2 regions of the Brucella intermedia LMG 3301 genome follow, and region 1 is predicted to be linked to the other one. Evidence: riboswitches for the same ligand, from Rfam matches in the RefSeq annotation. Region 1 holds a riboswitch; the other holds the start of a gene.

Region 1 (8,057 bases):
GATGATCCGGCTTCTCTTCGCCGGTTAGCCCCAGATGTTCGAGAAGATAGGTGACGCGATGCGGGTCGTCGGTAGGCCCCAGCCCTGCTTCCACATAGGCGCGCACATTGGCGAAGCCGTCCATGTCCGGCACCTGTGGCAGATAGCGAACAGTTGCACCGGGATGTTTGAAAACCTCGCCCGATGTCGCTTCCACCATACCGGCAGCAATCTTGAGCAGGGTCGATTTACCCGAACCATTACGCCCGACCAGCGCGATGCGGTCGCCCTCGCTCACCGAAAGGCTTGCATCCTCCAGAAGCGGCGTGCCCCCGAAGGTGAGCTTGATCTGGTCGAGGCGAAGGAGTGGTGGTGCCATGGTTCTCTACGATAAACAGGATTGAAAATTCCGCCCTGCTTGTCCGCGACAAAAGCCGTTCTGTCAAATGGAACGGCACCAAAAGACCCGTGAAAAACAAACAGGCCGGGTTTCCCCGGCCTGTCCGCAAAACTTATTTATCCAGCAATTACTGGCAAGGCGCTTCGTACACGCGGCCATACGGATCGCGGTAACGGCAATACTGCACGCCATTGCGGGTCTGGGCTGCACCAAGCAGCGTACCGGCAACCGCACCGATCGCAGCACCCGTGAGTGCACCGCGGCCATTGCCGCCGATTGCGCCACCGGCGAGAGCACCGATTGCCGCGCCACCAACACCGTAGCCGGCCGTGCGCTGTTCATTCGTCGTGCATGCAGCCGTCGAGAACGCGAGCACGCCAGCAACAGCAATCATCGTAAGACGTGACTTCATTGAAACATCTCCTACAAGAGTTGAACTAATCACCGACTTTGCGTCCCCAATTTCGGCGTAAAGCAGATGACACCCGCTTGACCCATTTACAATACGTTTCAATTGTCAGCGTCAAGCTCTTTCGATTGATAAGGTTAGCAGCCTCAGTGCGGTTGATCCTCCATCGCCAGATTGGCGATAAGTATCGCTAGTCCAGAATGCGCAGTAACGCGAAGCGTTCCACGAACGACGTTGGAAACTGTCCAGGAAGAGCCGAACGGCAGTGTAACATTATCTAACGGCCACTCCGCATTTGTGATCGAAAGACCTTCTACAGTGTTGAAATTGATAACACTGAACGGCGTCCCGTCCGGAAAATCATAAACATAATCACCGGGTGGCAGAGGCCAGGCCTCCTCCGACCCGCTGGACAGAAGCACGTCGCGCCCTTTTGCAGCCTGCGCTGTCGCCATGGTCAGGTGCAGGAGCGTGTGGTCGGTACGCTGCCCGCCGAACGCGCCGCAAAGGATCACGCGATCCGCGCCCCGCGCATAAGCCTCCTCGACGGCCAGTTCACCATCCGTCATATCCTTGGCGGACGGAAACGTCTTCTGCGGCACGTGACCATATTGCGCGCGCAGCTCGGCAGAGGTCGAATCGAAATCGCCAAGCCAGAGTTCCGGTTCAAAACCGAGAGCGGCAGCGTGGCGAATCCCGCTATCGGCAGCGAGAATACGCGCACCTGCAATTTGGCGTTTCAGGCGATCGGTCACGACCAGATCGCCGCCAAGAAGAATGACGAATGTGCTCATAAGCCGCTCATAACACGGGTAAATCCGGGCCGGAAGCCTGCATTCGCTGCCGTTGCCATTCCTCGCCTGAAAGATTATTGTCGCAATCGCTCTAACGGGGTGCCATCTGCTTTCGCGGACGGCTGAGAGGTCCAAAGAGCATTTCCAGCAAAAGTGTAAAACGGTTTTGCGCCCGGAAATGCTGAATAAAACGGCCAACCCGCTGAACCTGATCCGGTTTGCACCGGCGGAGGGATTAGATGCTCCATAAACGGCGCTCAATCCTCTTGTATAGAAAGAAAGGAAGTGCCGTGATGCGGCTTTTGTCTTTGCTGGCTTTTTCATTTTCCGCAGCCGTCGCCTTTGCGCCTTCGGCTGAGGCGAAAGACAAGCTCACCGTCTATACTTATGACAGCTTCGTTTCCGAATGGGGTCCGGGGCCGAAGGTCAAGGAAAACTTCGAAAAGGAATGCGATTGCGAAGTCGACTGGATTGCTTCCGCCGACGGCGTTGCCCTGCTCAATCGCCTCAAGCTTGAGGGCAGCAATACCAAAGCCGACATCGTGCTTGGTCTCGATACCAACCTGACGACCGAAGCGCGAGCCACCGGTTTTTTTGCTCCAAGCGGCATCGACCAGAGCAATGTAAACGTTCCGGGCGGCTTCAGGGACGATATCTTCGTTCCCTATGATTATGGCTATTTCGCCGTGGTCTACGATTCCGAAAAGCTGCCCAATCCTCCCAAGAGCCTGAAGGAACTGGTCGAAGGCGATCCTTCCCAGAAGATCGTGCTGCAGGACCCGCGTACCTCGACGCCGGGGCTTGGCATGCTGCTCTGGATGAAATCGGTCTATGGAGACGAAGCGGAAGCGGCCTGGCAGAAACTGCAAAAGCGCATTCTCACCGTCACGCCCGGCTGGTCGGAGGCCTATGGTCTCTTCACCAAGGGCGAGGCCCCGATGGTGCTGTCCTATACGACGTCTCCCGCCTATCACATGATCGCGGAAAAGACGGATCGCTATAAGGCCCTCGCCTATCCAGAGGGCAATTATCTCCAGATCGAACTGGCCGCCCAGACCACCACCGGCGCGAAGAATCCTCTGGCGCAAAAGTTTCTGGCTTTCATGACCGGTCCCGGCTTTCAGGACGCCATCCCCGAAACCAACTGGATGTACCCGGCAGGCAAGACCTCCGCTCGGCTTCCAGCGGCTTTCGATGCGATGCCGAAGCCGGAAAAAACGCTTCTCATTCCGTCGGACGAAGTGGCCAGGAACCGCAAGGCGTGGGTCGATGAATGGCTGGCCGCGACCAGCAAATGACGGCATTTCCGGCACAGCAGCGCTCGAAAGACATATTCGCCGCCAGACCGGTCGCGGGCATGGTGGCGCTTTGCCTTCTGGTGGTGCTTGCCGGTGGCGCGCTTGTGGCGCTTGCATTCGAAGCGGGCCGCGGCGGCTTCGATGCCGCGGCCAATTTCGACGCCTATCTGTGGCGGGTTGCGCGCTTCACGATCCTGCAGGCAATCGCTTCGAGCTTGCTATCCGTGCTGTTTGCTGTGCCCGTCGCCCGTGCACTTTATGCCGAAGCAAGTTTTCCGGGGCGCGGGCTGATCCTGCGCCTGTTTGCCCTGCCGCTTGCTCTGCCAGCCCTTGTCGCCGTGCTGGGCGTCACCAGCATCTATGGCCGCAACGGGTTCATTGCCCATCTGTCAGAAGCTGCGGGTCATCCGTTCCAGCCGGACATCTACGGCATCACCGGTATCCTCATCGCCCATATTTTCTTCAACATGCCGCTCGCAGTCCGTCTCATTCTGGCTGGTTACGAATCGATACCAACCGATTACTGGAAGCTTGCCGCGCAGCTTGGCATGGGCAATCGGGCCCGCTTCCGGCTCATCGAATGGCCGGTGATCCGCCGCAACCTGCCGGGCATGATCGGCCTCATCTTCATGCTCTGCGTGACGAGCTTCACGACCGTGCTGACGCTCGGCGGCGGCCCCCGCGCCACCACGCTGGAAGTTGCGATCTATCAAAGCCTGCATTTCGATTTCGATCCGAGCCGCGCCGTCGCGCTCACCTTCACGCAGCTTGCGCTGACATTGCTCGTGCTTCTGGCCCTCCGCTTCACCGGAAGCCCGTCCGAAGAAGGCTTTACCCATGCGGCAACGCCGCGACGCTACGGTATGGCCCTTCCGGCTGAACGCGCCGTCAACATCATCGTCATCGGGATAGGCTTTCTCTATGTCACGCTGCCGATCACGGGCGTTGTCGTCTCCGGCCTCGCCGCCGATCTGGTGCGGCTCTTGACCGAGAAAACGGTCTGGCGCGCCATCGGCACCAGCCTTGCCCTCGGTTTTTCAGCGGCACTGCTATCGGTCATTCTGTCGCTCGCGCTCGTGTCGGCACGGGAAGCGGTGAAGAAACGTAAACTCGCCAACATCTTCGATACCGGCGCGAGCCTGATCCTCGTCATGCCGCCCATCGTGATCGGCGCGGGCTGGTTCATCCTGCTTCGCCATTTCACCAATCCTTTCGCAATGGCGCCTTTCATGGTCGTCACCGTCAATGCCGCCATGGCCATGCCCTTCGCCGTGCGTCTCCTGCGCCCGGCATGGGACACGGCAGCAAGCCGCCACAACCGTCTTTGTGCACAGTTGGGCATTCATGGCCTCAATCGTTTCCGGCTCATCGACTGGCCTTCGATCCGCAAGCCCCTCGGCATGGCCTTTGCTTTCGCCATGGCGCTTTCCCTTGGCGACCTTGGCACGATTGCCCTGTTCGGCAGCGACGCGCTTTTGACCCTCCCCTATCTTCTCTTGCAGCGCATGGGCAGCTATCGCACATTCGATGCGGCGGGCCTGGCGCTCATTCTCGGCTTGCTGTGCCTCGCACTGATGATGATCGCGGATCGCGCATCCCGAAAGGAAACGCCTTCTCTATGAATGCCCCGATGAACCCGGCTACCGAAATCCGCCTCGATAACGTTCGGTTCAGCTATGGCGAAACCGCCATGCATTTCGATGCGACGATAAAAGGCGGCGTCATTGCCGCGATTGTCGGGCCAAGCGGTTCGGGCAAATCGACGCTTCTCAACCTGATTGCCGGCTTTGAATTTCCGCAATCCGGCCGCATTCTGATCGGTGGCAACGACGTCAGCGAATTCTCACCGGCGGATCGGCCCGTTTCGATGGTGTTTCAGGAAAACAACCTGTTCGCCCATCTAAGCGTCGAGCAGAATGTCGGCCTCGGGCGCTCGCCGAACCTGAAACTCTCCGCAAAGGATCGTGCCGACATCGCGGAATCTCTGTCGCGCGTCGGCCTTGCGGGCAAGGAACAGCGCAAGCCCGAAGCGCTTTCCGGCGGCGAACGGCAGCGCGTGGCGATTGCCCGCGCCCTCATACGCCAGCGCCCTGTTCTGCTCCTTGACGAAGCCTTTGCCTCGCTTGGCCCCGCGCTGCGGCATCAGATGCTGGATCTGGTCAGGGAGCTTCAGCTCGAAACGGGCATGACGGTGCTGATGGTCACCCACACGCCGGAAGATGCAATCTACCTCGACGCAGTGTTGCTTTTTCTCGACACTGGCCGCATTTCCGCGATGGGGCCTGCTGTTGAACTGCTTTCCCCGACTGGACCGGAGGCCCTGCGGCGCTATATCGGCGAAAAGCGGAATTCGGGCTGAACCTCAAATAGAGTTACGGTTGCGGACATATTTTGTTCGCAATCTGCCGGAAGAACCGCTGCAGATTTCTTGTACTGCTTGTATGCGTTCTGGTCTGTGACTAGATTTGGCCACGGATCAAGCAATCTGATTCAGAAGCGAGGATAAAATACTGTTCCGTCAATCGACCCGTTCCCGGGCCTTCCTGTGTCTACCCATCTCCCTGCCAGAATGGACGCAGCAAAATTGGCGGAAACCAGCCATCGGTCTTGGCTTGCTTGCGGTCGCCCTGATTTCCGGTTGCCAGTCGATCAATTCCAGCAAGGATCTGGGACTGCAGCCGTCCGACAATCCCGTGACGGTCGACAATGTGACGCGCAACGATCGGCTCGCGCAGCTCGGCGCCCAGCAGCATCCGCGCATTCTCGCGACCTACGGCGGTGAGTACAAGGACCAGAAGCTTGAGCGCATGGTGGCCAAGATCGTCGGCAAGCTGACGACGGTTACCGACAAGCCGGACCAGACCTATCGCATCACCATTCTCGATAGCCCCAACATCAACGCCTTCGCATTGCCGGGCGGCTATCTCTATGTCACGCGCGGCCTGCTCGCGCTCGCCAACGACTCCTCCGAAGTTGCGGCCGTGATCGCCCATGAAATGGGCCATGTCATCGCCAATCATGGCATTTTGCGCCAGGAGAAGGAGGCGGAGACGGCCATTGCCGGTCGTGTTGCCAGCGAAGTGCTGCATAATGAATCCGCCAGCCGTGAAGAAGAGCTGCGCGGCAAGCTGCGGCTTGCCCAGTTCTCACGTAATCAGGAATTGCAGGCGGATGCCATCGGGATCAAGATGATCGGTGAAGCCGGTTACGATCCGTTCGCTTCGGCCCGTTTCCTGCAGTCGATGGAAGCCTATCAGAGCTTCCGTTCGGTTTCCGGCGCGACCGATGCAAGCCTCGACTTTCTCGCAAGCCACCCGGCAACGCCACAACGCATCCAGCTTGCGCTTGGCCATGCACGTCGCATCGGCGCACCGGGCGTCGGCACGACCGATCGCGATTCCTTCCTCGACGGCATTGATGGTCTTCTTTACGGCGACTCGCCCAGTGAGGGTTATGTCCGCGAACAGACCTTCATCCACCCGAAGCTCGGCGTCACCTTCCGCGCGCCGGATGGTTTCAGCATCGACAATTCGGCCAATGCGGTCATGGCCAGCGGCCCCGGCGAAGTGGCCATCCGTTTCGATGGCGCATCTCTTCCAGCGGGATCGAACCTAGCCGATTATATTCGCTCCGGCTGGGTGACCGGTCTCGACGACAGTTCGATCCAGACCACCACCATCAATGGTTTGCCCGCCGCGACCGCGCGTGCCAGCGCCGACCGTTGGCAATTCGACATTGTGGTCATCGGCGCCAACAACAAGGTCTATCGCTTCCTGACAGCGGCACCGAAAGGCAGCAATGCCCTTCTGCCCGCCTCACAAACTGTCACGCAATCGTTCCGCCTGCTGTCGCCTGCCGAACAGAACTCCATCAAGCCGCTTCGCATCCGCGTCGTAACGGTGAAGCCCGGCGACACGCTGGCCAGTCTGTCGGCCCGCATGCAGGGTACGACACGCAAGCTGGAACTATTCCGCCTTCTCAATGCCATGTCTGCGGGGGCGACGGTCTCGGTCGGCGACCGCGTGAAGCTGATAAGCGAGTAAGACAGAATGACGGAAACACTTGTCCACTCAGTGCTGGCCGGAAAAGTCGCCCCTCTCGGGAGCCGTGGCGTCCCAAGCGGCATCGACAAGCAGCCGGTATCCGGCAAGGTTCGTGTGACATTCGAAGGGCTGGACTGCGACGCGCAGGGTGACCGAAAGGTGCATGGCGGGCCGGAAAAGGCGCTCCACCATTATCCGCATGACCATTACGCCCTCTGGCGCGAAGAAATCGGTGACAATGCGCGTCTCGGCGCAAGGGGCGCCTTTGGCGAGAACATCTCGACCTCCGGTCTCGATGAGCGCAATGTCGCCGTGGGAGACCGGTTTCGCCTTGGCAGTGCGCTTGTGGAAGTATCGCAGGGACGCCAGCCTTGCTGGAAACTGAACGAGCGTTTTGCAACAGCGGATATGGCGGTCCGCGTCCAGAAGACGGGACGGACGGGCTGGTACTATCGCGTTCTGGAAGAAGGTCATGTGGAAGCCGGCGATTCGCTGACGCTTGTCGACCGCCCTTCACCGGAATGGACGCTGCATCGCGTCTGGCATCTGCTTTATGTCGATACGCTGAACTATGACGAACTGGCCTTGATGGCCGGGCTTTCGCACCTCGCCGACAGCTGGAAGCGCTATGCCGTGCGCCGTCTTGAAAATCGCAAGGTCGAGGACTGGTCCTCCAGGCTCGAAGGCAGGACAACCGAACCACAAAACTAAGGAGGAGCCGCCTGGCCCCTCTTCTTGATTTCCCGACCTTCGCAAACTATGCCTGATAGGCCGCCAGTTCGTGCTGGCTCAACAAGGCGATCTTCAGCTTCTCCATCGCACGGCTTTCGATCTGCCGTACACGCTCCTTGGAAATGCCGAGCTTTTCACCCAGAGCCTCCAGCGTCACCCCGTCGTCATCGAGGCGGCGTTCACGGATAATGTGCAGTTCGCGCTCGTTCAGCGTGTCGAGCGCCACATTGAGCCACTGGTTACGGCGCTCCATATCGATGGAGCTTTCGGCGATTTCGTCCTGCAAGGGATGGTCGTCCACCAGAAAATCCATGCGGCGCGACGCGCCCGATTCTTCACTGTTCACAGGTGCCGAAAGCGAACTATCCGGCCCGGACAGCCGGCTGTCCATGATCTCGACGT
Region 2 (8,057 bases), 1.9 Mb from region 1:
CAGGTTCTCGCCGATATTGCGGATCGTCGCCTTCGATATGGCGATGGCATTGACCACGCCGCGCAGATCCCCCGACATCAGCACCACGTCAGCACTTTCAATCGCGATATCCGTTCCGGTGCCAATGGCAATACCGACATCGGCAGCGGCGAGTGCGGGCGCGTCGTTGATGCCGTCACCGACAAAGGCGATCCGCTTGCCGCCCGCCGAAAGGCGTTTCAGCGCCTCGACCTTGCCGTCCGGCAGCACTTCCGCAACCACTTCATCGATACCCAGACGTTTGGCGATGGCCTCAGCCGTGCGGCGATTGTCGCCGGTGATCATGGCGACCTTCAGTCCCTGCTCGTGAAGGGCGGCAATCGCCGCTGGCGTGGTTTCCTTCATCGGGTCGGCGACGGTGAGGATCGCCCGCCAGCTTGCCGTCAACGGCCGCATAGAGCGGAGACTGCCCTTCATCGCCGAGGCGCTTCGCATCATCGGCAAAGGCAGCAACATCAGCCCCAAGCTTCGCCATGTAACGGTCGGCGCCAATCGCCACCTCATGGCCGGAAACCTGCGCCTTCAAGCCGAAACCGGGGACTGCTTCAAAAGCCGATACGTCCGCGAGCTTCAATCCCTTCGCCTTCGCTGCTTCCACAATCGCATCGGCAATCGGGTGTTCGGAGCGGGCTTCCACCGCTGCCACAAGCGCCAGAAGCTCGTCCCTGTCGAAGCCCTCGACCGTTGCGAAATGCGCGAGTGCGGGTTTCCCTTGCGTCAGCGTGCCGGTCTTGTCGACGGCGATTACGGAAGCGTCGCGCAAGGTCTGCAATGCATCACCACGGCGGAACAGGACGCCGAACTCAGCCGCACGACCGGTGCCGACCATGATCGATGTCGGCGTGGCAAGGCCCATGGCGCACGGGCAGGCAATGATGAGAACCGCAATGGCGTTCACCAGCGCGTAACCGAGCATGCCCGTGCCGCCAATCGCCAGCCACAGCGCGAAGGTCAGGGCGGCGGCGGCCATAACCGCGGGGACGAACCAGCCCGTCACCTTGTCGACCATGGCCTGAATGGGCAGCTTGTCGGCCTGCGCGTCCTCGACCATGCGGATGATTTGCGAAATCACCATGTCGCGGCCAACCTTGGTGGCGCGGAAGGTGAAGGCGCCGGTCTTATTGATCGTGCCGCCGACCACTTCCGCGCCTTTTTCCTTGGCGACGGGTACGGGCTCGCCGGTGATCATCGATTCATCGACATAGGACGAACCTTCGATCACTTCGCCATCGACCGGCACTTTCTCGCCGGGGCGAACCTGTACGACATCGCCTGCGCGAACATCTTCGAGCGGCACATCGACCGTTTCGCCATCACGCACGACACGCGCCGACTTCGCCTGCAAGCCCACTAGCCGGCTGATAGCCGCACTGGTGCGCCCCTTGGCGCGCGCTTCCAGAAAACGTCCGATCAGGATCAGCGTGACGATGACGGCGGCGGCTTCAAAATAGACGTTTACCGTGCCTTCAGGCAGCACCGCCGGGAAAAAGGTCGCGACGACGGAGAAGCCCCAGGCTGCGAGCGTACCCACCACCACGAGCGAATTCATGTCCGGCGTGCCGCGCAGGAGCGTCGGGATGCCCTTCCTGAAAAAGCGCAAACCGGGGCCAAACAGGACCAGCGTCGTGAGCACGAGTTGCAGATACCAGCTGTTCTGCATGCCGATGCGGTCCATGACGAACATATGAACCGCCGGGATGAGATGCGACCCCATTTCCAGCACGAAGACGGGCAATGTCAGAAGGGCGGCAAGGATGACGCTTTTCTTCAGCTCTGCCGCTTCCGCATCCCGCTTTTCGGACTGAGTTTCCTGTTTGTCACTGCCCTGCCCGTCATCAAGCGACCGCGCCTCATAGCCGGCAGCTTCAACGGCCTTGACAAGCTCACCGACCGACACCTGCCCGGCCAGATCGACATGCGCCCGCTCCGTTGCAAGGTTGACGCTGGCGCGGGTCACACCCGGCACGCCGTTCAAAGCCTTTTCGACCTTGCTCACGCAGGACGCGCAGCTCATGCCCTCGATGGCCAGATCGATGCTGGCGGCGGGCACTTCATAGCCCGCCTTGCGAATGGCATCGATCACCGACGGCAAATCCGGCGCGCCCTTGAAAGTCACGTCGGCGCGTTCAGTTGCGAGATTGACGGACACCTTGTCGACGCCAGGAACCTTGGCGACAGCTTTTTCCACGGACGACACGCATGAAGCGCAACTCATCCCTTCGACAGGGACAGGAAAGCTGATGGTTTCGTGATTTACAGGCTTGTTCATGGCAATCCCTTTCACCGCCCGGGAAGGGCATAATTCGAGAGTTGCTCCTTAAATAGGCCTTCCCACCGTTGGAAGGTCAAGCCCTTTTCGACACAAGTTCGATTTGGATATTGCGTTTGTCGCGAATGCGGCTCCCCGCCGTTTCGGGAGACGGCTCGAGCACTACAGTTGCGTTCCTCATGATGCCGGGCTGCAAAGAGCATTTTTTTGCGCTCCGGTGCTCACGTACCCTTAAGTACGCTCCGCTCCGGTGCTCAAAAATCACTCTTTTCGCCATGGCCTGACGAGTTTTCAACTGCAGTGCTAGATCGGCAAGGTATTATGCGCCGCGACCAGCCCCAGCCCGGCATTGCTGCGATTCTGGATAAAGGAATGCACGTCGCCCGCAGGCATTGGCCGACCGGTGAGGAAACCCTGAACCTCGCCAAACCGTTCCGACTTCAAACGTTCAAGCTGCTGCGCGGTTTCAACGCCTTCTGCCGTGGTGACAATATTGAAACCGGCGCCAAGCGTCGCCACGGCCTGAATGATGGCGAGGTCACGCGTATCGACCTCTATGCCCGAAACGAAACTGCGGTCGATCTTGATCTTGTCGAACGGGAAGGAACGCAGATAGCTGAGCGACGAATAGCCGGTTCCGAAATCATCCATCGCAATACGGACACCCAGCCGCCGAAGCTCGAACAGCAGCTCGATATTGTTCTTGCTGTTCGAGAGGAAGACCGATTCCGTGATTTCAAGCTCGAGCCTGTCTGGCGAAAGCCGCGCCGCTTCAAGCGCATCGGTAACCGATTGCAGGAGCGTCGTCTGGCTGAACTGGACCGGCGAGAGATTGACGGAAACCTTGATGTCTTCCGGCCAGAGGACAGCTTCCCGGCAGGCCGCCCTCAAAACCCAGTCGCCAATCGGCCCGATCAGCCCGGTTTCTTCCGCCAGGGGAATGAACTCGGCCGGAGAAACCATGCCGCGCTCGGGATGACGCCAGCGGATCAGCGCCTCGAAGCCGGAAATCCTGCCGCTTTCAAGGTTGAAGATCGGCTGGTAGTGAAGCTCGAACTGTTCATCAAGCAATGCCTGCCGAAGCTCCCCGGTCATGACGTGACGCTTCTCGGCCGCCAGACGCAGGGAATGCTGATAAAAACGGAATGTGCGGCGTCCACCGGATTTTGACGCGTAAAGTGCCAGATCGGCGTTGCGCATCAACGCATCGGGATTATCGCCATGCAGCGGTGCCTGGGAAATACCCATGCTGCACGTCACAAATTCCGAATTGCCGACCAGTTTGAACGAGTCCTGAAAAGCCGAAAGCACGCGGTCGGCAAACATCGCGATCTGCCCCAGCGTGCCGCTGCGATAGACGATTGCAAACTCATCGCCGCCCAGCCGCGCGATGAATTCGTCCGGGGTCGTAATCTGTTTCAGCCGACGCGCGACTTCCTGCAAAAGCTGGTCGCCCGCCTGATGGCCGATACTGTCGTTGATGTTCTTGAAATGATCGATGTCGAGATAGAACAATGCGAAAGGCTCGGAATCGCCGCCCTTCTTCAGCAGGCTCTCGACGTGATGGGCGAAATAGGCCCGGTTCGGCAGGCCGGTCAGGCTGTCATGCATGGCGATATGCGCCATGCGCTCCTCGATTTCGCGCCGCTCGGTCACATCCTCGAGAAGGCCGATCAAATAGCGGGGCTCATCGCCTTCGACCGGCGGAATGGAGCATCTTATGATCCGCATCGTGCGCGAGGTTCCGTCCTTGCGCTCCACCTTGCGTTCGACGCTCAGCACGTCCCGGCGCCGCATCGCCATGCGGTCCTGCTCGAGAATGACGGCTGCCTCGCGCTTTGGGAAAAGATCGAGGTCGGTAGCGCCGAGGGCTTCTTCTATCGGCTGTCCGCTCGCCACGGATGCCGCCTGATTGAAGAGCACGTAACGACCATTATCCTGCATGTCCTTGACGAACACGCCAAGCGGCAAGTTGTTGACGAGGCTGTCCAGCAAGGTCTGCGCGTGACTTGCCTGACGATTGGCCTCCGTCACTTCCGTCCTGTCCTGAACGATGGCGAGAATGGCTTCCTTGCCGTCGAACAGCACCTGGCGTCCGTAAGTCAGAACATCGATGGTTTCACCATTGGCGCGCAGATGCTGCCAGCGCTCCGGGCGCTCAAGGTCGCTGCGATCACGAATGGCGGCAAGCATCCGGTCCCGCTCGGTTTGCGGGCGAATATCGAGCACGGTCATGGCCGGGATTTCGTCGGCTGTATAACCATAAAGCCGGTATGCGGCGTCATTCATCACGATGAAACGCAGCGTTTCCGGGTCATAAACCCACATGGGTGTCGGATGCGTCGTAAAAAGGATGCGGAAGTCCTGTTCGGACGTGCGCGCCATCGTACCTTCCGCCGAAGCCGAAGCGCCCCCCCGCTTCCTCATCGCATTCCCCTCATCCTACTGATCCTACAGGATTATACGGCTCCACTCCACGAGCGGACCGTCTCGTTTGTTAGCACTATGAGCAACCCGATTCAGATGCACCCCGAGCATAGATTAAAGCCGAGAATTTTAATAAACCATATACAAATTGGGGGTCGATTTAAGGAATTTCTTTAAAATCAGACTTTTTCCATCGCTTGACCGTCTTCAACTTCCGGCCTATGCCTATAGGCGCAAAATTCGTTGGGGTGCCTTCGAAGCAGTATCAGGAAAAGTGCCAAGCGGTTTTCCGTCCGGTATTGCGACACAAAAGGCTGAGAGGTGCGTTCTCGCGCCAACCCATTGAACCTGATCCGGGTAATACCTGCGTAGGGAACGGAGTTTGGCGCGTCGCGGACGGGGTAACACCCCAAATGGAGTCTCGGCTCCGACCAGGTTCATGACGTCTCATCTTCCGTTCGGAATGAGAGACGACATGATGGACCAACAGCACAGTTTCTCCCGAACCAAATCAACGAGCGACCCGTCGCGATCCGTGCCGATATGCGTCACGATCGCCGGTTCCGACAGCAGCGGCGGCGCTGGCATTCAGGCCGACCTCAAGACATTTTCCGCACTTGGCGTCTATGGCGCAAGCGTCATCGCCGCCGTGACCGTGCAGAACACCCGCACGGTCAGCGCCGTGCACGACATCCCCCCTGCCATCGTCGCCGGACAGATCGACGCCGTTTTCAGCGATCTCGACGTGGCTGCGGTGAAGATCGGCATGGTCTCCGTGCCCGAAACCATCGAGGCCATCGCGCGCGGCCTCGCGCATTTTTCCGGCCCCATCGTTCTCGATCCGGTCATGGTGGCAAAGTCGGGCGCCGCGCTCCTGAGTGAAAACGCCATTGCATTGCTGCGCGAGAGGCTGGTGCCGCTCGCCACCCTGCTGACACCCAACCGGCCCGAAGCAGCCTGCCTGCTCGACGCCGGTGTGGCGCGCGACGATGCCGAAGCTGAGGTGCAGGGGCGCGCGCTGCTGGAACTTGGCGCAAAGGCCGTCTTGATGAAGGGCGGACATGCGGAAGGCGAAACCTGCGTCGATCTGCTGGTTCGCCGCGACCAGCCGACGCTCCGTGTCGAAGCACTGCGTATCCTGACCGCCAATACCCATGGCACAGGCTGCACGCTCTCTTCGGCCATTGCCGCAGAACTGGCCCGGAACCTGCCGCTGGAAAAGGCGGTGCTGAGCGCGCATGCCTATCTGCAAGCCGCAATCCGCGCCGCCGACAGCCTGAAGATCGGACATGGCCACGGGCCGGTGCATCACTTCCACGGCCTCTGGAAAACCCGGACCGAGGAGATTGCCTGATGCGCGTCACCATTATCGGAGCGGGTGTGGCTGGTCTTGCCACCGCCGCCGAATTCACCGACCAGGGCCATGCCGTCACGGTGATTGCCCGCAGCCCGCAGATCGGCGCCGATTGCTGTTCGTGGCTTGCGGGCGGCATGCTGGCGCCATGGTGCGAGGGCGAAAGCGCCGAAGAACCCGTCGTGCGGCTTGGGCAGGAAGCACTTGGCTGGTGGGAAAAGCACGTATCCGGCGTCAAGCGTGAAGGCACGCTCGTCCTGTCGCACACGCGCGATACCAGCGAGTTGCGTCGCTTCGCCCGCCGGACGGAAGCCTTCGACACAATCGATCAAGCACACATCGATGCGCTGGAACCCGATCTGGCCGGACGTTTCCGGCAGGGGCTTTTCTTCGCACGCGAGGGCCATCTCGATCCGCGCAGGACACTGGTCGAACTGGCCGGAAACCTGCAAGCAAAGGGCGTGGTCTTCCATCTCGGCACGGAAGCGGACGCAGGGACAATCGACGCGGATATCGTGGTCGATGCTCGGGGTCTTGCCGCACGGGATGCGCTGCCGGACCTCCGCGGCGTCAAGGGGGAAATGCTGGTTGTCCGATCCCGCGACATCAATCTTTCGCGGCCCGTGCGGCTCCTGCACCCGCGCATTCCGCTTTACATCGTGCCGCGCGGCGACGGCGTGCACATGATCGGCGCGACCATGATCGAAAGCGGCGAGCGGTCCGGGATCAGCGTGCGCTCCACGCTCGAACTCCTGAGCGCGGCTTACGCCCTGCATCCGGCCTTCGGCGAGGCGGAAATTCTCGAAACCGGGGTCGATGCGCGCCCGGCCTTTCCCGACAACCTGCCCCGCGTCAGACGGCGCGGCAAAACCATCTATGTCAACGGGCTTTACCGCCACGGCTTCCTGCTCTCGCCGGCGATGGCGCGCATGGCGGTCGCCGCTGCGACCGCACCCGAAACCAGGCCCGAATTTGTGGAGGACTATGCATGACAATCGTGCTGAACGGTGAAGTCGTCACCACGACAGCCGCCAATCTGGCGGCCCTGCTCATCGAAATCGAACTGGATGAAGCGGTTGTCGCAACGGCGCTCAACGGCGAATTCGTGGCCAGTGACGAACGCGCAACTGCGATCCTGTCGGCTGGCGACCGCATCGAAGTTCTGGCCCCCGATGCAGGGAGGCTGAGATGCTGGAATTTTATGGCAGGACGTTTGAAAGCCGCCTGCTGCTCGGCACGGCGCAATATCCGTCACCGGCCATATTGGCCGATGCGGTGCGCGCCTCGCAAAGCGGTATCGTCACCGTCTCGCTGCGCCGCGAAAGCGGCGAGGCCCGCGCCGGACAGGATTTCTGGGCGCTGATCCGCGAACTGGGCGTGGCTGTTCTGCCGAACACGGCGGGCTGTCACACGGCCCGCGAAGCGGTGACTACTGCCAAGATGGCGCGGGAAATCTTCGGCACCAACTGGATCAAGCTGGAAGTCATCGGCGACCACGACACATTGCAGCCGGACCCGTTCGGTCTGGTCGAAGCAGCGCGCATTCTCTGCGACGACGGCTTTGAGGTCTTTCCCTATATGAATGACGATCTGGTCGTCGCGGAAAAGCTTCTCGAAGCCGGTTGCAAAGTGCTGATGCCGTGGGGCGCGCCCATCGGCTCGGGTCGTGGCCTGAACAATCCTTATGCGCTCAAAACCATGCGGGCGCATTTCCCCGACATTCCGCTTGTCGTCGACGCAGGCATCGGCGTGCCATCCCATGCGGCGGCGGCGATGGAGCTGGGCTTCGACGCCGTGCTCATCAACACCGCCGTCGCCAAGGCTGGCGATCCCGTCGCCATGGCACGCGGTTTCGCGCTTGCCGTCGAAGCCGGTCGGCTCGCCTTCGAGGCGGATGCCATCGAAGCCCGCGACATGGCCGCACCATCCACCCCTCTTCTCGGAAAGGCATTTTTGTAATGGCCCTCG

What was found. Region 1 has a riboswitch for thiamine pyrophosphate ahead of thiB (thiamine ABC transporter substrate binding subunit). Riboswitches for the same ligand answer to the same signal wherever they lie in the genome.
Region 2: it holds a riboswitch for thiamine pyrophosphate, as region 1 does, so the genes downstream of both, thiD (bifunctional hydroxymethylpyrimidine kinase/phosphomethylpyrimidine kinase) here and thiB (thiamine ABC transporter substrate binding subunit) in region 1, are expected to answer to the same signal.

What each region holds. Positions count from the first base shown of each region.
Region 1 is NZ_ACQA01000001.1:2,172,526-2,180,582, forward strand. It holds gene OINT_RS10445 (ABC-F family ATP-binding cassette domain-containing protein) at 1-358, opposite strand, end outside; gene OINT_RS10450 (glycine zipper domain-containing protein) at 507-791, opposite strand; gene OINT_RS10455 (thiamine diphosphokinase) at 935-1,582, opposite strand; TPP riboswitch at 1,668-1,834, shown strand; gene thiB (thiamine ABC transporter substrate binding subunit) at 1,876-2,880, shown strand; gene thiP (thiamine/thiamine pyrophosphate ABC transporter permease ThiP) at 2,877-4,502, shown strand; gene thiQ (thiamine ABC transporter ATP-binding protein) at 4,511-5,239, shown strand; gene cdlP (cell division protease CdlP) at 5,442-6,923, shown strand; gene OINT_RS10480 (MOSC domain-containing protein) at 6,930-7,634, shown strand; gene OINT_RS10485 (RNA polymerase factor sigma-32) at 7,681-8,057, opposite strand, start outside.
Region 2 is NZ_ACQA01000001.1:242,657-250,713, reverse strand. It holds partial or broken gene OINT_RS01130 (heavy metal translocating P-type ATPase) at 1-2,308, opposite strand, end outside; gene OINT_RS01120 (putative bifunctional diguanylate cyclase/phosphodiesterase) at 2,612-4,735, opposite strand; TPP riboswitch at 4,970-5,127, shown strand; gene thiD (bifunctional hydroxymethylpyrimidine kinase/phosphomethylpyrimidine kinase) at 5,214-6,089, shown strand; gene thiO (glycine oxidase ThiO) at 6,089-7,081, shown strand; partial or broken gene thiS (sulfur carrier protein ThiS) at 7,078-7,269, shown strand; gene OINT_RS01105 (thiazole synthase) at 7,278-8,048, shown strand; gene OINT_RS01100 (thiamine phosphate synthase) at 8,048-8,057, shown strand, end outside.